4 regions of the Aminobacter sp. DSM 101952 genome follow, and region 1 is predicted to be linked to each of the others. Evidence: predicted binding sites of a transcription regulator. Region 1 holds the regulator's gene; each other region holds the start of a gene.

Region 1 (4,814 bases):
CATCGGCGCCAGCGGCTTCTTCATGAAGGGGCCGGAGCTTGTTGCGTCCACCGACCCGTTGCCGGCCACGAGCCAGGCCGCGGCCTGGGTGGCAAATGCGCGCGACCGCATCGCACAGCGCATTCGCGATCGCGTCGGCGGCGCGGAGGGCGAAATCGCTGCAGCCCTCGTCGTCGGCGTGCGCGGCGGCATCCCGGAAGACGTCAACGAGGCGCTGCGGCGCACCGGGCTCTACCACATCATTTCGATCTCGGGCCTGCACATGGCGATGGTCGCCGGGACGGTGATGCTGCTGACGCGGCTGGCCTTTGCCGCCTTTCCGGCGTTCGCGTCGCGTCGTCCGGTGAAGAAATATGCGGCAAGCGCCGCATTGGCCGCGACAGGGGGCTATCTGTTCATTTCGGGGGCCGAGGTCGCCGCGCAGCGCAGCTTCATCATGCTGGCCGTGATGCTGACGGCCGTGCTGTTCGACCGGGCTGCCTTGACCATGCGCAATCTGGCGATCTCGGCCATCGTCGTCATCGTGATTTCGCCGCACGAGGTGGTTGGACCGAGCTTCCAGATGTCGTTTGCAGCGACAGCGGCACTTGTCGGTGCCTATGCCTGGTGGTCCGACCGGCGCGAGCAACAGGCGCAGCCCGTCGTCCAGCGGTCGTTGCCGTCCAAGCTGTGGCGCTGGCTGGCGACCGTTGCGGCCGGGCTCGTCGCGACGTCGCTGATCGCCGGGCTTGCCACCAGCGTCTTCGGCGCCTGGCATTTCCAGCGCATCTCGCCGCTCAGCCTTGTCGCCAACCTGGCGGTGATGCCGATCGTCTCGGTGCTGGTCATGCCGTTTGCCGTGCTCGCCGGCCTGTTCATGCCGTTGCGCCTCGACGGCATCTTCCTTGACACCATGGGGGCCGGCCTGACGGCCATGATCGCGCTGGCGACGTGGTTCTCCGAGCGCTCGCCCGTCGATGCGGTCGGGCTGATGTCGACCCATTCGGTCGTCCTCGTCACCTTGGCGCTGGTCATAGGCTCGATGGCGACGACCTGGCTGCGACTGGCGGCGCTGCCGATTGCGACCCTGGCTCTGCTGCTGCTGATGAACGCGGAAGCGCCCGACGCGTTCGTCTCGGAGGATGCGCGCCTGGTGGGCGTGCCGGTTGGCGAAGGCAAGCTTGCCGTCAATCGGACCCGGCCAAGCCAGTTCACCGTCGACAATTGGAAACGTGCCCTGGTGTCGGAAGACCTGATCGGCCCCGCGCGCGTCGCCCCGGCAAGCGCTGCAAACCCGAAGCAGAACATCGGCCAGGGCGGTTCGGGCCGGTCCGGCGGTGATGCGGCCTTTTCCTGCACCGACGGGCTGTGTCTCATCGAGCACCCCTCGGGCATGCACCTGGCCCATGCGGAAAACGCGGCAGCCGCCAGGCGAGCCTGCGGCATCGCCAACCTTGTCGTCGTGAACGACGCCACGGCACGCAATCCGTGCGGCAACGCTGCTGTTGTCGTGCTCACCAGCCGCGCGTTGGCTCGCCTGGGAAGCGCGGCGATATTCTTGAGGCCTGCCCAGGACGGCGCGCGCCAGGATGTCGAGATCCGCCACGCCGTGGCCACGCCATACCGACCCTGGCATGTGCAGCGGGCATTCTCGCGCGAGGCGAGGGGACTGCCGCCCTATCGGCGAGACAGCAGGCGTCCGGGCGCATCAGAACCGGCATCGCCAGCCCGATAGGCCGTGCGCATGCGCGCCAGGTTGCCTGCAGGGATTAGTACCGGCGGATCAGCCCGACGAGCTTGCCCTGAACCTTGACCCGGTCAGGTCCGAAGATGCGGGTTTCATAGGCCGGATTGGCGGCTTCCAGAGCGATCGAGGCGCCCTTGCGGCGGAAGCGCTTGAGCGTCGCTTCCTCGTCGTCGACCAGTGCAACGATGATCTCGCCGGGGTTGGCGATGTTGGAACTGCGGATAACCACCGTATCGCCATCGAAGATGCCGGCCTCGATCATCGAGTCGCCCTTGACCTCGAGGGCATAATGCTCGCCGCCCATGATCATGTCCGGCGGCACCGAAATGGAATGGGTCTTGTGCTGGATCGCGTCGATCGGCACGCCGGCGGCGATGCGCCCCATGACCGGGATGGTGACGGCAGCAGCGACATCGTCGTCATTGCCGGCCGAGAACGATCTCGATGGCTCCGGCTTGCGGCCAAGGCTGCCCTCGATGACGCTCGGCGAGAATTTTCGTGCCGCATTGAGGCCGGGTGCGATCGAATCGGGCAGTCGCAACACTTCCAGCGCGCGTGCCCGGTTGGGCAGGCGGCGGATGAAGCCACGTTCCTCGAGCGCGGTGATCAAGCGGTGGATGCCGGATTTGGAGGCGAGATCCAGCGCTTCCTTCATTTCGTCGAAGGATGGCGGAATGCCCGCTTCCTTCAACCGCTCATGAATGAACAGCAGAAGCTCGTGTTGCTTGCGCGTCAGCATGGTCACCCCCGAGGAATCAGAAGAAAAACAAACCCAGAACAAACACTATCTGTTCCAGTTGTGTTCCGCAACTGTTTATATTTCGTGAAGGGGGTTGGGTATGCTCAGCGCAGCATCAGCACGCGGCACGGGTTGCCACGTTCGGCAGCCGGTGCGAAGGGGGCGCGCATGATCGCGCAGTTGGCGTCCGCCAGCGTGCGCAGCATCGACGAATCCTGGATGGTGTAGGGCGTCACCACAAGGCCGTCGGCGGTTTCGCGCGCGAGGGCGCGGACGAAGTCCTGGCGCAGGTCGTTGGCGGTCATCGCGGCGTCGAGGATGCCAGTGCGAATGTCAGGCGAATAGGGCCGCCCGCCAAGAGTTGCCAGCAGCGGCTTGAGGAAGATGTGCGCGCAGATCAGGCTGGCGACGGGATTTCCGGGCAGTCCGATGCAGCGCGTCTTGCCGAGGCGGCCGAACATCAGCGGCTTGCCGGGGCGCATGGCGATCTTCCAGAAATCGAGATCCATGCCGAGCCCGGTCAGCACGCGGTGCACCAGGTCGTGGTCGCCGACGGACGCGCCGCCAAGCGTGACGATGACGTCCGCCTGCGCATCGAGCGCCTTGCCGACGAGGGTCGCGATCGCATCGGTGCGGTCCGGTGCGATGCCGAGGTCGAGCACGCGCGCGCCGACGGATTCGGCGATGGCGGCGACACCATAGGCGTTGGAGGCAATGATCTGGCCGGGGCCGGGGTTGCTGCCGGGCGGCAGAAGTTCGTCGCCGGTGGCGATGATCGCGATCAGCGGCGCCTTGGCGACCTGCAATTCGGGATGATTGGCCGCGGCAATGAGCGACAAGCCTGCCGGATCGAGCACGCGCCCGGCGTCGAGGATCAGGTCGCCCTGCCGGAAGTCCAGGCCCTTGGCGCGGATGTTGCGGCCCGGCGCCGTCGGCTCCACGACCTCGATCTCGCCATTGCCGAGGTCGCGCACGTTTTCCTGGATGACGACGGTGTCGGCGCCCTCGGGCACGGGAGCGCCGGTGAAGATGCGCACCGCCTGGCCTGGCGCCAGCGTTCCGGTGAACTGCCTGCCTGCCGGAGCCTCGCCGATGACCGACAGCCTTGCCGGCAGCGATGCTATGTCGTCGGCGCGCACGGCATAGCCATCCATTGCCGAGGCAGCGAAGGGAGGCTGCGTGCGCAAGGCGTGCAAGGGTGCGGCAAGGACACGGCCCGCCGCTTCCCGCAGGCCGACCGTTTCAGAACCGCTCGGTTGAGCGCCGTCGAGAAGGCGCGCCAGCGCTTCGGAGACTGGAAGCAAAGCCATGGCTATTCGCCTGCCTTGTAGTCGCCCGACTTGCCGCCGGTCTTCTCGACCAGGCGGATGCCGGAAATCACCATGCCGCGGTCGGCGGCCTTGGCCATGTCGTAGATGGTCAGGCAGGCTACGGAAGCCGCCGTCAGCGCTTCCATTTCGACGCCGGTCTTGCCGCTGACGCGGGCAAGGGCCGTGACGCGAAGGCCGGGCAGGGCCTCGTCGGGCTCGATCTCGACCGAAACCTTGGTCAACAGCAGCGGATGGCAGAGCGGGATGAGTTCGTGCGTGCGCTTGGCCGCCATGATGCCGGCAATGCGCGCGGTCCCCAGCACGTCGCCCTTCTTGGCATTGCCCGACAGGATCAGGGCAAGCGTTTCGGGACGCATCGCAATCGAGCCTTCGGCGATGGCCGTGCGCGTCGTCTCGGCCTTGTCGCCGACATCGACCATATTGGCTTCGCCGGATGCGCCGATGTGGGTGAGGGTGGCGGCCATGTCAGGCACCGGCCGTCTGCGGAATGCCTTCGAGCAACTCCCGCGTGGCGGCCGCCACGTCGGCCTGCCGCATCAGGCTTTCGCCGACGAGGAAGCTGCCGATGCCGGATTTTTCCAGGCGCAGGCAATCGTCATGCGTGAAGATGCCGCTTTCGCCGACAAGCAGCCGGTCCGTCGGCACCATGGGTGCCAGCCGTTCGGACGTGGTGAGACTGACCTCGAAGGTCCTGAGGTTGCGGTTGTTGACGCCGAGCAGGCGCGACGTGAGCTTCAGCGCGCGCTCGGTCTCTTGCCCGTCGTGCACCTCGACCAGTGCGTCCATGCCGAGTTCGAAGGCGGTGTCTTCGAGCCGGCGGGCATCGTCGTCGGACAGGCTTGCCATGATGATGAGGATGGCGTCGGCACCCCAGGCGCGGGCCTCGTACACTTGGTAGGGCTCGAACATGAAGTCCTTGCGCAGCGCCGGCAGGGCGCAGGCTTGGCGAGCAGCCATCAGGAATTCGGGCGCGCCCTGGAAGGACGGCGTGTCGGTCAGCACCGACAGGCAGGCGGCG
Region 2 (4,814 bases), on a different contig from region 1:
CTCGACCGTGCAGTCGAGATCGTCGGCATTGACGGTGACGATCTTGTCCATGCGCGAGGTGTCGACCGAGATGCCGCCGGCCGGCGCGTTGACATGGCCTTCCAGCGACGTGCCCGTGCCGAAGGCGATGACCGGCACGCGATGCGCCGCGCAAGCCCGTACCACCCCCTGCACGTCCGCCGTGCTTTCGGCGAACACCACGCCATCGGGCGCCTGGTTGGGCAGGTAGGTGGTGGTGTGGCCATGCTGTTCGCGGATCGCCTGGCTGGTCTGGAAGCGCTCGCCGAATTTCTGCTTGAGGATGCCGAGCGTCGTGGCGATCCCCGCCTCGTTCCGCGCCATCGCCTTCAGGTCGCTCAGAGCCATGTTTTCCTCCGCGATTGGAACAGCCTGGCGCCTTGCCGGCACCTTATGCTCGGGTAATCTGCCACCCCGTCCGGTTTGTCCAGCGCAACCAAAGACCAAAGGATCAAGCCATGCCAGCTCCGTTCGTGTCGCGCGTCATGGAGATCGAGAAAGACTGGATCGACTATAACGGTCACCTCAACATGGCCTACTACAACGTCCTGTTCGACCGCTGCAGCGACGAGGCGCTCGATCTGCTCGGCATGGGGGCTGCTTACGTCCGCGACAGGAAGCTCACCATCTACACGGCGGAAGTTCACGTCTGTTATGTCCGGGAACTGCATCTCGAACACCGCGTCACCGCGAGCTTCCAGTTGCTTGACCATGACGACAAACGCCTGCGCGTCTACCAGGAACTGCGCCACGTCGACGGCTGGCTGGCGGCGACCTCGGAATATCTCGCTTTGCATGTCGACATGACCGGTCCGAAGGTCGCGCCCTTCCCCGAAGACATCATGGCGAGCCTGCAGGAAATGGGCGCCGCCCATGCCGCACTGCCCATGCCCGAGCGCGCCGGCCGCTCGATCGGCATCAGGCGCAAGCCGGCATAGTGGCTGAAGGGCCACAGGCGGTTAACCTTACCTGTTCATAACCTGCATCACAGCCTGCGGTTCGTTGATCGGCCGCACCCTCACCCCGACAATCCCACACAGCGAAATTGAGTCGCGGCGGGCACCGGACGGCTTGAGGCAAGGCATGCAACCAGACATCGAAGCGACAGCCAACAAGCTCGCCTGCGACCCGCGCATCAGCGACTACGACTTCTGGCGTTCGCTCCGCAACATCAACAACGAAATCTTCGAGATCGCCAACAACAACGGGCCGATCCCGATCGAGATGTTGCGCTGGCGCGTCATCCTACGCCAGGCCCGCTCCAAGCGCGGCGTGGCCTGAGCTTCGTACGGCCAGGCGCGCGAACGGTCGGCGCGCCTGCCACCAGACGGATCAGGCCAGTTTTTCCCTGAAGAAGGCAATCGTCCGGCCCCAGGCCAGGTCCGCTGCCTCCTTGTTGTAGCGCGCTTCGGACGTGTCGTTGTTGAAGGCGTGCTGGGCGCCGTCATAGACGTAGACCTGGAAATCCTTGCCGCCTTTTTCCAGCGCCGCCTTGTAGGCGTCGATACCGGCGTTGATGCGTTCGTCCATGCCGGCATAGTGCAGCAGCAGGGCCGCCTTGATGTTGGCGACTGCCGCCTCGTCCTTGGGCTGCGCGCCGTAATAGGCGACGCCGGCGCCGAGATCCGGCGAATTGACGGCGAGCAGGTTGACGGTGCCGCCGCCCCAGCAGAAGCCGACCGCGCCGACCTTGCCGTTGCCGCTCTCATGGCCCTTCAGGAACGCCACCGTCGCGATGCCGTTGGCCACGGTCTGCGCAGCGTCCAACTGGCCGAACATCTCGCGCGCCTTCTCCTCGTCCGGTGGCGTGCCGCCGAGCGGCGACAGATAGTCGGGCGCCAGCGCGACGAAGCCTTCGAGCGCGATGCGCCGCGCTACGTCGCGGATATGCGGGTTGAGGCCCCGGTTTTCGTGGATGACGATGACCGCCGGCAGCTTGCCGGCACGATCGGCCGGCTGGACGAGATAGCCCTTCATCTCGCCGGCACCGCCGGGATAGGCGACATCCTCGGCCTTGAGCCGCGCGTCGTCGTCGGCAACGATGGCCGCCTGCGCCTGGCTGGCCACGAGCATCGGCGCGATCACCGCCGCCGCCGCGGCCGATCCGGTCAGCTTGGTCAGCGTCTCCATGAAATTGCGCCGGTCGAGCGTCAGGTGGGTGTATTCGTCATAGGCGTCGATCATCGCCTGGGTGATGGCAGGTCTGGTCATGGCTCACTCCCTGTCTTCGACATCGGGCGGCGAGTTTAGCGTATGCAAATGTAGTTGGTGTCACTGTTGCGTGAACGGCGCCCGCGCCATCGGGCGCGAGCGCGCACGGGACGTCGGTCAGTCCTCGCCTTCCATGAAGCGGATGCGGTTGCCGAACGGGTCGATCACCTCGCACTCCAGCCCCCAGTCCTGATGCTGCAGGCCCGGCCGGTTGTATTTGTAGTCCTTGGCGATCAGCCCCTTCTGGAAGGCTTCCACGCCTTTCATGTAGCAGACCGCCGTGGCACCTGGACTGGCGTCGCCCGAATGCTCCGACAGATGCAGCTTCAAACCGCCGCGCGACACCTGGCAGTAGAGCGGCGCGCCGGGATGGAAACGATGCTCCCAGTCGACCGTGCAGTCGAGGAACCCCTCGTAGAAGCCCCGCGCCTTGTCTTCGTCGAAGATGCGAAAGATCGGCACCGGCTGGGTGAAGGATAATGAGCCTGCGGAAGGCTCTTCCCCCTTGTCCAGCTTGCTCGACAGGATGTTCCAGTTGTCGACGCCGAACTGCCGGGCGACGATTTCGAGCGCCTCGCTGTGGCTGACATCGAGGTTCTTGGCGCCAAGCGCCTCGCGCATGGCCTTCGCCATCGCCTTCGCATCACGATAGGTTCGCATGATCTTCCGATCCCAGGGTTCCGGTGAGCCTGTCCATCAGTGCCCGCATTGCCGATGCCCTCACCGTCCATTAGACCGGGTTAAGGAAGCGCTTGGATGTATTCGCCATACCCCTGCGGGCGCGGACTGCCGGCCACATCCAGCCGTGCGGTTACCTAGCCACGCCCCGGCATCCCGGTCAAGGGTGCCACTTTCCCCGGCTAAACGAGAACAAAACAGAGACACTTCTGGCCTTTCCGCCCCGAATCACTACATTCGGGGCAAATGTCAGACTTTCCGGACGACATGCCGTTTTTCGACGAGCCCGGCGGAATGCCGCCCCGGACCGCTGGTGCCTCTGCGCCGGGCGGCATTGCCGCGCGCGCCATGGCCGCCCGCCAGGCGTCGCATGCGCCGGACTACCTCAAGGGCCTGAACCCCGAGCAGCGCCAGGCCGTCGAGACCACCGAAGGCCCGGTCCTCGTGCTCGCCGGCGCCGGCACCGGCAAGACGCGCGTGCTCACCACCCGCATCGCCCATATCCTCAGCCAGGGCCGCGCCTGGCCCAGCCAGGTTTTGGCCGTCACCTTCACCAACAAGGCGGCGCGCGAGATGAAGCAGCGCATCGGCCATCTCGTCGGCGAGGCGGTCGAAGGCATGCCCTGGCTCGGCACCTTCCACTCCATCGGCGTCAAGATGCTGCGCCGCCATGCCGAACTGGCCGGCCTGCGCTCCGACTTCACCATTTTGGACACCGACGACGTCATCCGCCTGATCAAGCAGCTGATCCAGGCCGAGGGCCTCGACGACAAGCGCTGGCCGGCGCGCCAGTTCGCGATGATGATCGACGGCTGGAAGAACAAGGGCCTTGGCCCGGCCGAAATCCCCGAGGGCGATGCCCGCGCCTTCGCCAACGGCAAGGGCCGCGAGCTTTACAAGGCTTATCAGGACCGGTTGCAGACCTTGAATGCCTGCGACTTCGGCGACCTCTTGTGCCACCCGATCCGCATCTTCCGTGCCTATCCGGATGTGCTCAAGGAATACCACAAGCGCTTCAAATACATCCTCGTCGACGAGTACCAGGACACCAACACCGCGCAATACATGTGGCTGCGGCTCCTGGCGCAGGAAACCGGCGCCCCCGGCCAGAAGAATGTCTGCTGCGTCGGCGACGACGACCAGTCGATCTATGGCTGGCGCGGCGCCGAGGTCGACAACATCCTGCGCTTCGACAAGGATTTCCCGGGCGCCGTGGTCATCCGGCTTGAGCGCAACTACCGCTCGACCGCGCACATCCTCGGTGCCGCCGCCCATCTCATAGCCCACAATGAGGGCCGTCTCGGCAAGACCCTGTTCACCGAGCAGGCCGACCCCGACGACGCCAAGGTCAACGTCCACGCCGCCTGGGATTCTGAGGAGGAGGCCCGCGCCGTCGGCGAGACCATCGAGCAGTTGCAGCGCCAGAAGCACAATCTCAACGACATGGCGATCCTCGTTCGCGCCTCGTTCCAGATGCGCGAGTTCGAAGACCGCTTCGTCACGCTCGGCCTCAACTACCGCGTCATCGGCGGCCCGCGCTTCTACGAGCGCCAGGAAATCCGCGACGCCATGGCCTATTTCCGCGTCGTTGCCCAGGGCGCCGACGACCTCGCCTTCGAGCGCATCGTCAACGTGCCCAAGCGCGGCCTCGGCGAAGCCGCCATCCGCCAGGTCCACGACACCGCCCGCGCTCTTGGCGTGCCGATGCTCCAGGCAGCCTCCCAGTTGGCCGAAAGCGACGAGCTCAAGCCCAAGCCGCGCGCCGCGCTGCGCGAGGTCGCGGCCAATTTCGAGCGCTGGCAGAAGGCGCTCGACAACACGCCCCACACGGAACTCGCCGAGATCATTCTCGAAGAGAGCGGCTACACCGACATGTGGAAGAACGATCGTTCGGCCGAGGCGCCGGG
Region 3 (4,814 bases), on a different contig from region 1:
GGCATCTCCTGGAAGAAGAAGGTAATGAGCAGCGAGGCGATGTGGGCACCGTCGACGTCGGCGTCGGTCATGATGATGACGCGGTCGTAGCGCAGGTCTTCTTCACGGTATTTCGAGCGCGTGCCGCAACCCAGTGCCTGGATCAGGTCGCCGATCAGCTGGTTCGACGCCAGCTTGTCGTTGCCAGCGCTGGCGACGTTGAGGATCTTGCCCCGCAGCGGCAGGATCGCCTGCATCTTTCGGTCGCGCGCCTGCTTGGCCGAGCCACCTGCCGAGTCACCCTCGACGATGAACAGTTCGGCACCTGCGGCGGCGTTCTGCGTACAGTCAGCCAGCTTGCCTGGCAGGCGCAGCTTGCGCACTGCGCTTTTGCGCGACACTTCCTTTTCCTGGCGTCGGCGCACGCGCTCGTCGGCGCGCGCGATCACCCAGTCGAGCAGCTTGGAGGCTTCCTGCGGGTTGTCGGCGAGCCAGTGATCGAACGGATCGCGGATCGCTGTCTCGACGATTCGCATGGCCTCGACCGTTGCCAGCTTGTCCTTGGTCTGGCCGACGAATTCCGGTTCGCGGATGAACACCGACAGCATGCCGGCAGCCGAGATCATCACGTCCTCGGAAGTGACGATCGCTGCACGCTTGTTGCCGACGAGGTCGGCATAGGCGCGCAGGCCGCGCGTCAGGACGTTGCGGAAGCCCATCTCGTGGGTGCCGCCATCGCCGGTCGGGATGGTGTTGCAATAGGAGTTGATGAAGCCATCGCCGCCGAACCAGGTGACAGCCCACTCGATCGAGCCGTGGCCGCTCTGCTTGTCGCTCTTGCCCGAGAAGATTTCGCGGGTGACCTGCATCTCGTCGCCAAGCGAGGCCTTGAGATAGTCGCCGAGGCCGCCAGGGAAATGGAACACCGCTTTCGCCGGGGTTTCGTCCTTTTCCTTCAGCAGCGTCGGGTCGCAGCTCCAGCGGATCTCGACGCCGCCGAACAGATAGGCCTTCGAACGCGCCATCTTGTAGATGCGGGCCGGTTCGAAATGCGCGCCCTTGCCGAAGATGTCGGGATCGGGGTGGAAGCGCACCTTGGTGCCGCGCCGGTTGTGCACGTCGCCCAGGCTTTCGAGCCCGCCTTGCGGCACGCCGCGTGAAAAGCGCTGGCGATAGAGCTGGCGGCCGCGCGCTACCTCGACCTCGAGCAGGTCCGACAAGGCGTTGACCACCGAAACGCCGACGCCATGCAGGCCGCCCGAGGTCTCGTAGACCTTGGAGTCGAACTTGCCGCCGGCATGCAGCGTCGTCATGATGACTTCGAGCGCCGACTTGTTCTTGAATTTCGGGTGCGGATCGACGGGAATGCCGCGGCCGTTGTCGGTGACGGTCAGGAAACCTTCGGCGTCAAGCTCGACCTCGATGAAGGTGGCATGCCCGGCCACGGCCTCGTCCATCGAGTTGTCGATGACTTCGGCGAAGAGGTGGTGGAGCGCCTTCTCGTCGGTGCCGCCGATATACATGCCGGGGCGCCGGCGCACCGGCTCCAGGCCTTCGAGCACCTCGATGTCGGCTGCACTGTAGCCCTCGCTGCCGTCCTTGGCCGCCGGAGCAGGGCGCTTGGCCACTGCCGCCTGCACCAGCGGGTCCGCCGGACGCGAAACGGGGCGGGGCGGCTGCTTGTCGAGGCTGCCGAAAAGATCGTTGCTATCGTCCATGCTCAATACGGTTTTCCGATGCTGCGAATCAGTTTGCCAAGTGTGCCAGTTTTGCCGTCGGCGCAATAGAAGTTCCGGTTATGTTCGTGCGTCATGTTGTCAAACGCGACACAACCGTGCAACTATTCGTAAACGCAAACCGAAATCACCGGTTGATGAGTGGCGACGATCTGGCCTTTGGCGGTTGCTGGGCGACCGCTAAGTCCATAAGTGCTTCCCAAACAATCGGACAATCAACAAGGCGGGGGCCTCGTGCTTGACTTCGGTTCCCTTTTGCTCGCAACGGCTCTGTCCGGCGCCTGTCTGAGCGGAACGCTGCTCGCCATCTGGCTGACGGCGCGCCAAGCGCGTTTCGTCTTCACGATGGCGGTGGGGATACTACTTCTTGTCGTCCATGTCATCGGCTTTTGGCAATATGGCCGCAACGCCTCGCCATGGCTTGGTCAGGTGACCCTGGCACTGCTGGTTGCCGGTTTCTTCGTCATCCTGTGCTCGACGGCCCAGTATCTCGAGCGCGGTTGGCACAGGATGGCAGCAGGGCCAGTCCTTGCGGCGGTGGTGGTGATCACGGCGGCAACCGCCGCCGGCTATGACGGTCTGGGTTTCGTCCTCGCCTATTCGACGGTTACGGCGCTGCTGGTGGTGATAACGGCGATGTTCTGGGCCGCCGGCGAATATGATCGGCGTATCCTGGCCGCCGTCACCTTGCTCGCTGGCAGCGCTGCCGTCTCCTTCACGCTCTGCGCCTTGGTCCTGGTCCTGGAGGGGCAGTGGTCGCTGGGCACCGTTCCCAAGAACTGGGCCGAAGACCTGAACACTGCCGTCGTCGTTGCCTGCATGACGGCACTTGGGGCGCTGACCATTTCGCTGCATCACCTGCGCACCCAGCGCCAGCTGACCGTGCAGACGCTGACCGACCCCCTGACCGGCTTGCTGAACCGCAGGGCCTTGACGATGTTTCATCGTGACACTCGGTTCGGACCTTCGATGGCGCTGGCCATGTTCGATTTCGACCATTTCAAGCGCACCAACGACGTCTTCGGCCACGCCGCGGGCGATACGGTCCTGCAACGCTTCGCCGATGTCGTCAGGAGCCACGCCCAGGAAGGTGTCGAGTGCTTTCGGCTGGGCGGCGAGGAATTCGCCGTCGTCATGTCGGGCGTCGCTCCCGATGAGGCGCACGAGATATTGCGCGCAATCGGCGCCGCCTTTGGAGCCGAGATCGTCGCCACCAAGCTCGGGCCACTGCGCAGTACCGTCAGCGTCGGCGTCTGTTTCGGCGATGAAGCAGTGACGTCGCTCGATGAAATGCTGCTCGCGGCGGACGCGGCGCTTTACGCTGCCAAGCGTTCCGGCCGAAACCGGGCGGTCACGGCAGACACCACGGGTGGCGCGACAACCTATGAGCCTGCACGGCTGTTTGCCTAAACTCGTCATCCGGCACGGCTGCAGATAGCGCCATCGCCGCAAAAGCAAACGGCCGGACAGATGTCCGGCCGTCTCATCTGGTTTCGGGCCTGCTTACTCGGCGGCGCCGAGATATTCCGACAGCGGCGGGCAGGCGCAGACCAGGTTGCGGTCGCCCGCCACGTTGTCGATGCGCGACACCGGCGGCCAGTACTTGGCTGCGGTGTCGGGGTCGCCGCCCGGATAGGCCGCCTCAAGGCGCGAGTAGGGATGCTTCCACTCGCCGGCAAGCGTCTCGGTCGCCGTGTGCGGTGCATTGGCCAGCGGATTGTCGTCCTTCGGCCACACGCCCTTTTCGACCTTGGCCGCCTCGGCAGCGATCGCGATCATTGCCTCGCAGAAACGATCGATCTCGTGCTTCGGCTCGGATTCGGTCGGCTCGACCATCAGCGTGCCCGAGACCGGCCACGACATGGTCGGTGCGTGGAAGCCGTAGTCGATCAGGCGCTTGGCGATGTCCTCGACCGAGATGCCGGCGCGCTCCTTCAGCACGCGGGTGTCGAGGATGCACTCATGCGCCACGCGCCCGTTGCGGCCCTTGAACAGCACCGGATAGTGCGCTTCGAGCTTGGTGACGATGTAGTTGGCGTTCAGGATCGCCGTCTCCGTCGCCTGCTTCAGGCCCGAACCACCCATCATCCGGATGTACATCCAGGTGATCGGCAGGATCGAGGCACTGCCGAAGGGCGCAGCCGAAACTGCATGGCTTGTGCCTGCATCGACGTGGCCGGGCACGAAGGGTGCCAGGTGCGCCTTGACGCCGATCGGCCCGATGCCGGGGCCGCCGCCGCCATGCGGGATGCAGAAGGTCTTGTGCAGGTTCATGTGGCAGACGTCGGCGCCGATGTCGGCCGGGCGGGCAAGCCCGACCATGGCGTTGAGGTTGGCGCCATCGAAATAGACCTGGCCGCCATGCGTGTGCACGATCTCGCAGATGTCGCGCGCGCCTTCCTCGAACACGCCGTGCGTCGAGGGGTAGGTGAACATCAGCGCCGCAAGCTTGTCGGCGTGCTGCTCGGCCTTGACCTTGAGGTCGGTGACATCGATGTCGCCGTCGTCGAGGCAGTGCACGACCACCACTTCCATGCCGGCCATGGCCGCACTTGCCGGGTTGGTGCCATGCGCCGAGGACGGGATCAGGCAGATGTTGCGCTGCGTCTCGCCACGCGAGTGGTGATAGCGACGGATCGCCAGAAGGCCGGCATATTCACCCTGGCTGCCGGCGTTCGGCTGCAGGCTGACCGCGTCGAACCCGGTGATTTCGCACAGCCATGCCTCGAGGTCGTCGGTCATGGCGCGATATCCGAGCGAATGGCTCGTCGGTGCGAACGGATGCAGGTTGGCGACCGACGGCCAGCTCACCGGCATCATCTCGGCGGCAGCGTTGAGCTTCATCGTGCAGGAGCCGAGCGGGATCATGGCGCGGTCGAGCGCCAGGTCCTTGTCGGCGAGCCGGCGCAGGAAGCGCATCATGTCCGTTTCCGAGCGGTTCTGGTGGAACACCGGCTGGGTCAGAAACTCCTTGCCGCGCGGCTTGCCGGGCAGGGCGCGCTTGGCCTCCGCCGGCACCTTGGCACCGAACAGCGCGGCAATCGCTTCGAGGTCGGCCGCGGTGGAGGTTTCGTCGAAGGCGATCGAGACATGGTCGGC
Region 4 (4,814 bases), on a different contig from region 1:
GATGTTTGCGAAACCGGCAAGGCGGCGATGCAGACCATCGGTGTCAGGGCGCGCGAGAGCGCCCGTATCGCCTATGAGGCGCTCGACCAGCAGTTCGGGCAGCCCGACACGGCGACCCAGACCGGCAGCGTTCCCGCAACGGACGACGAACCGGCCGTCGAGGCCCCGGCACACTGATTGCGACTTTCGGGCAGATACCAATGCCCCGCCGCAGATCGCCCGCCTCCGGCACCTGCGGCGTATTTCCTTTTTTTCGTGACGGGCCGCAGCGCTGGCACTATATCCAGATCACCATGACGACCTCGATAGACACCATCCGCGACGACTTCTCCTTCCTTGACGAGTGGGAGGACCGCTACCGCTATGTCATCGAGTTGGGCGAGGCACTTCCCAGCTTCCCGGAGAGCGCGCAAACCGACACCAACAAGGTGCAGGGTTGCGTCAGCCAGGTCTGGCTCGTTACCCACAAGGACGAAGGCGCCGATCCGGTCATCCGCTTCGAGGGCTATTCCGACGCCCATATCGTCCGCGGGCTCGTCGCCATCATGCTCGCCCTGTTTTCGGGTCATCGCGCCAGCGAGATCATGGCGACCGATGCCGAAGCCACGCTCAAGTCGCTGGGCCTCAACGAGCACCTTTCGCCGCAACGCGCCAATGGCTTGCGCTCGATGGTCAAGCGCATCAAGCGCGACGCCGAAGCTGCCCTGCATCAGGTCGCCTGAGTTCCGCTCATGCGCGGACGATAATCCTCGGCCCCCCAATGCAGGACCTTGCGGCCAGCGGAAGCGGGGGGAGGATTGTAGTGCCTGGCCAGCACGCCAAGTGCCGACTTGAGCATGACCTTGGCCGACCGCACCGGCCAGCCGCGCTCGGTTTCGACACGTTCCAGCCCCTTAAGGAAGCAGCAGACGTCGATCAGGACGCCGGAGAGTTCCGGCCCGACCGCATCGATGGCCCTGTCGACGCGCTGCCGTGCGGCGAGCGCCGCATCCGTCAGTTCAGCCACGCCGCCGCCGGCACTGCGCTTGCCACAAGAGACGCTTGCCACCCAGTTGGCGCCCATGCGCGGCATGATCTGGCCGCGCGTATAGTCGGAACGCAGCCGCTCGCCAGCCACGAACTCGCTATTGTTCAGGAACGGCTGGCCCGCCTTGCTCTTGCGTCGGGCGAGTTGGCCGAGTGGCGACTCCGAAAGGTTGATCAGCGCGGCTTGTCGCCCGGTAGCGGTGTCGACCATCGCCGTGTCGAGGTCGCGGTGCTGGCTCTGGAACGGATCGGTCGGGCTCTCCTGTCGGCGCGCGGCGGCTTGTCCGTCCGGCGTCAGCCGCAACGTGCGGCCAGCGCAAACGACAAGCCCTTGCCGGGATAGCACCGCAAGCACGTCGGCGCCGACAGCGATCCTGTCACTCCTGTCGTTCTCCAGCACCATCTTGCCGCCGGTCGCGGCCGGTTCGCATTCCGCAGCGCCCTTGGCCAGCAGTGCGAGCACGCGCTTCAGGGCCTTCTCGTCATCGATGCTCATGTCATCCCTCCAGCCGGTCGCGAAATGCGGCGATCGCCACCCGCTCCGCCAGCGCCACGATCCGGTCGAACTCGGCGTCGTCGCGCAGGTCCTCGACAGTATGGCAGGCGTAAAGCACCGTTGTCCGGTCGCGCCCGAAACCACGGCCGACCTCGCGCATGCTGAGGCGAAACACGACATGGGCAACATACATGGCAATCTGCCGGAGCCGGCTGATGTCGTTGCCGGTTCGGCCAACGCGGCGAATCTCCCTGCTCGGCACGCCGAACAGCGCCGCCATGAGGTCGATCATCGCATCGCAACGCTCCACCACCTGGTCATGACGCCGGCCGGCGATCAGCTCTTCAGCGGATCGCTCTTCCCTGGCGGCAGCGGCGCGCGCCTCCTTCTGCCGTTTGACCAATGTTGCCGACGTGGATCCCACCGAACTCTTCCCCTCTCAAGATAGGAATAAGTTCTTATATCCGTCGTGCCGCAGGGTGTGAACAAAAAAAGAACATTCGAAGGAAGGGGAAAACTTCAACACGCTGTAATCATTGTTCTATTTATTCCGACCCGATGAATTCTTGGCGCAGTTTCTCCCCACCCCTCGAGGTGGCTGCATCATCGCACGATCACAGTCACATCAGGCAGGATCGCGATGCGGGATTTTTCGAATGAGATTACAGCCTTCAAGCAGAACAAGCTGTCCGAGTTCACCGACGCCCGGCAACGGGCAGCGCTGCAAATCTGTTGCGGGATCGAGCTTTCACATGCGTTGTCCGCCGAGCCGACATCGACGTTGGCCCTGCTGAAGCGCCTCGAACGGGCGATCGAGCGCGAACGGCTCAGGGGCGTCAACCGCCACTGGAGCTACGATCTCAACCGCCACATCGCGCTGAAGCAGGTGCGCGACCGGCTGAAAGGTGTCTTCCCCGACCAGCCTGGACGTCTGTCGCTCAGGCCGCGCCGGCGTCGGCCCAAAAGCAATACGGCGCCCGAAGGCGCCGCTCGCTGAACGTCTGTCAAAGGGAGTATTACTTGCCCTTGCGCTTGCGGCCCAGGCCCATTTTCTTGGCCAGTTGCGAGCGAGCTGCTGCATAGTTGGGCGCGACCATCGGATAGCTGGCGTCGAGGCCCCACTTCTCGCGATACTGGTCGGGCGTCATGTTGTAGTGCGTCATCAGGTGACGCTTGAGCGATTTGAACTTCTTACCGTCTTCCAGGCAGATGATGTAGTCGTCATGTACCGAGCGCTTCGGATTGACGGCTGGCTTCTGCTTGTCGGCGGGCGGTGTGTCGGCGACGTTGCCGACGCGGCCGAGGGCGGCGTGAACGTCGGCGATAAGCCCCGGAAGTTCTCCCACCGGGACCGGATTGTTGCTGACATAAGCGGCCACCACGTCGGCGGTCAGCTCGATCAGCGTTTCGCTATTTGATGCAGGCGTTTCGGAAGTATCCATATGCTTCAGGCCCCAATGTGACTGGTTGTTTTTTGCCCGATATTGCGACCGGGATGCGGCGCGATCTTGTATCGTAATTTGCCATTACGAGTCGCGTTCCATCACTTTAATGAGCCTGCAGCGATAACAAGTCAATTCACTATTCTTTGCAACTTCAAGAACAATGCATTCATCACTTCTCTAACAAATGAGCGTTTTTGACAGGGCAATGTCATCACACGAGATTAAGTTACACAACGCTAAAAGCTTCTCATCGGGGTCATTGTCGGCGTTAGGTGGCGATATCGCGGTTGTTCTTGTCCCCCGCCACAGTTTCAGGAGAATCGTCGCCGGGTTTCCCCTGCCACGGCGAAATCCGGCCGAATAAGTCGCGTTGGCAAGAAAATCGACCGAAATCGGCGCCGCCAGCACCAATAACGCTGCTTCGACCAGCCTCGCAGTGCCGTGGAAAGTTCGCCGACATACGTGGCAAGAACGAATGACGTGAGCCATGAATCAGGTGTCAGATATCGCGCAGGTGCAGCAGTCCCGGAGTGCCGCTCAAGGCAAGCAACGCACCCGTCGCGATCAGGCCTCCAGCAAGATAATCACCAGCACGGCCGTTCACGACAGGTCTTCTTCAGTCTCTTGTTTGGGAATGGAAGCCGCCGCCTGTCGGCAGTATCGCTCGTTCAATACGGCGTGATGTACTTGCCGTAGACCCAACCGGTGGCAAATTGCCCGTTCTGGGCCGGATCATGCCAGACCTGGCACCAGCGATAGCGCACACGCTGTGCCTGCTTCCATTCCGGCAAATGCGTAATGTCGAACAGATCGAGCCCGCCAGTGCATTTTCCCGTCATCTGCAGCACGGTGCCATTGGGATAGGCAGCCTGCTTCTGCGACCCGCTGGACGGATACTTGCGGATGTTCAGCGTGTCGCCGAACGGCACATCGCTCACCTGCCAGGCAGCAAAGGCAGATGCCTGGACCTGACCGGCGAACACCGCAACGGTCGAGGCGACAGCGAGGGCGGCGGCAGTCTTCAACAACGTACTCATTTCTCTCCTCCGGGCTCGCCGGTCATTCGGAACGTTGACGCACAATGCAACTCAGCCCTTGAACCCGCCCTGATCGCCGTGTTCATTCGCCATTCAAGATTCACGCCCTGCGAGACCCAATGACCCGACCTGCCATTTTCGCCGACATCGCCCCGCCGTCGACCGAGCGTCGCCCCGTTTCCGACACCCGGCACGGCATCACCCGCATCGACGAATATGCCTGGCTGCGCGCCGACAACTGGCAGGAGGTCTTCCGCGACCCGAGCCTGCTCGATCCGGTAATCCGCACGCATCTCGAAGCAGAGAACAGCTACCAGGCCGAACTGATGGCCGGCACGGCAGACCTGCGCAAGAAACTGTTCGATGAAATGAAGGGACGCATCAAGGAAGACGATTCTTCGGTGCCGATGAAGGACGGCCCCTTCGCCTACGGCTCATCCTACAAGAAAGGCGGCGAGCAGCCGCGCTATTTCCGCCTGCCGAGCGACGGCGGCGCGGAAGAGATCATCCTCGACGGCGACAAGGAAGCCGAGGGTCACGCCTACTTCCGTCTCGGTGGCATCGACCACTCCTCCGATCATGGCCGCCTGATATGGGCGTTCGATGACAAGGGATCGGAGTTCTACACCTTGCGCGTCCGCGACCTGGCAAGCGGTGCCGAGCTCGCCGACATCGTCGGCGATACTGGCGGCTCGGGCGAGTGGGATGCGGCCAATGCCGGCTTCTTCTACACCCGCCTCGACCCCAACCACCGGCCCTCGAAGGTGTTCTACCATGCGCTCGGCAGCGACGTTTCGGCCGACCGCCTGA

Evidence for each region. Region 1 encodes LexA, which represses DNA repair genes until DNA is damaged. Its sites were predicted from a motif close to TGTTCNNNNTGTGTTCNG; they were not measured.
Region 2: a site for LexA is predicted at 3,096-3,113, ahead of ASC75_RS01455 (UvrD-helicase domain-containing protein). Genes of this name have one in related genera too.
Region 3: a site for LexA is predicted at 1,768-1,785, ahead of parE (DNA topoisomerase IV subunit B). Genes of this name have one in related genera too.
Region 4: a site for LexA is predicted at 2,004-2,021, ahead of ASC75_RS18195 (cytoplasmic protein). Genes of this name have one in related genera too.

The regions. Positions count from the first base shown of each region.
Region 1 is NZ_LMCL01000023.1:228,693-233,506, reverse strand. Features, by position in the region: gene ASC75_RS15190 (ComEC/Rec2 family competence protein) at 1-1,714, shown strand, start outside; gene lexA (transcriptional repressor LexA) at 1,749-2,465, opposite strand; gene glp (gephyrin-like molybdotransferase Glp) at 2,570-3,775, opposite strand; gene moaC (cyclic pyranopterin monophosphate synthase MoaC) at 3,778-4,260, opposite strand; gene trpC (indole-3-glycerol phosphate synthase TrpC) at 4,262-4,814, opposite strand, start outside.
Region 2 is NZ_LMCL01000001.1:289,168-293,981, forward strand. Features, by position in the region: gene ASC75_RS01430 (FAD-linked oxidase C-terminal domain-containing protein) at 1-366, opposite strand, end outside; gene ASC75_RS01435 (thioesterase family protein) at 477-956, shown strand; gene ASC75_RS01440 (hypothetical protein) at 1,102-1,299, shown strand; gene ASC75_RS01445 (dienelactone hydrolase family protein) at 1,351-2,229, opposite strand; gene ASC75_RS01450 (glyoxalase superfamily protein) at 2,347-2,889, opposite strand; gene ASC75_RS01455 (UvrD-helicase domain-containing protein) at 3,154-4,814, shown strand, end outside.
Region 3 is NZ_LMCL01000002.1:205,448-210,261, forward strand. Features, by position in the region: gene parE (DNA topoisomerase IV subunit B) at 1-1,697, opposite strand, end outside; gene ASC75_RS04495 (diguanylate cyclase) at 1,950-3,125, shown strand; gene gcvP (aminomethyl-transferring glycine dehydrogenase) at 3,219-4,814, opposite strand, start outside.
Region 4 is NZ_LMCL01000030.1:362,136-366,949, reverse strand. Features, by position in the region: gene ASC75_RS18215 (DUF5330 domain-containing protein) at 1-177, shown strand, start outside; gene ASC75_RS18210 (SufE family protein) at 294-722, shown strand; gene ASC75_RS18205 (DUF6456 domain-containing protein) at 710-1,522, opposite strand; gene ASC75_RS18200 (helix-turn-helix domain-containing protein) at 1,524-1,946, opposite strand; gene ASC75_RS18195 (cytoplasmic protein) at 2,163-2,519, shown strand; gene ASC75_RS18190 (MucR family transcriptional regulator) at 2,539-2,964, opposite strand; gene ASC75_RS18185 (SH3 domain-containing protein) at 3,636-4,004, opposite strand; gene ASC75_RS18180 (S9 family peptidase) at 4,124-4,814, shown strand, end outside.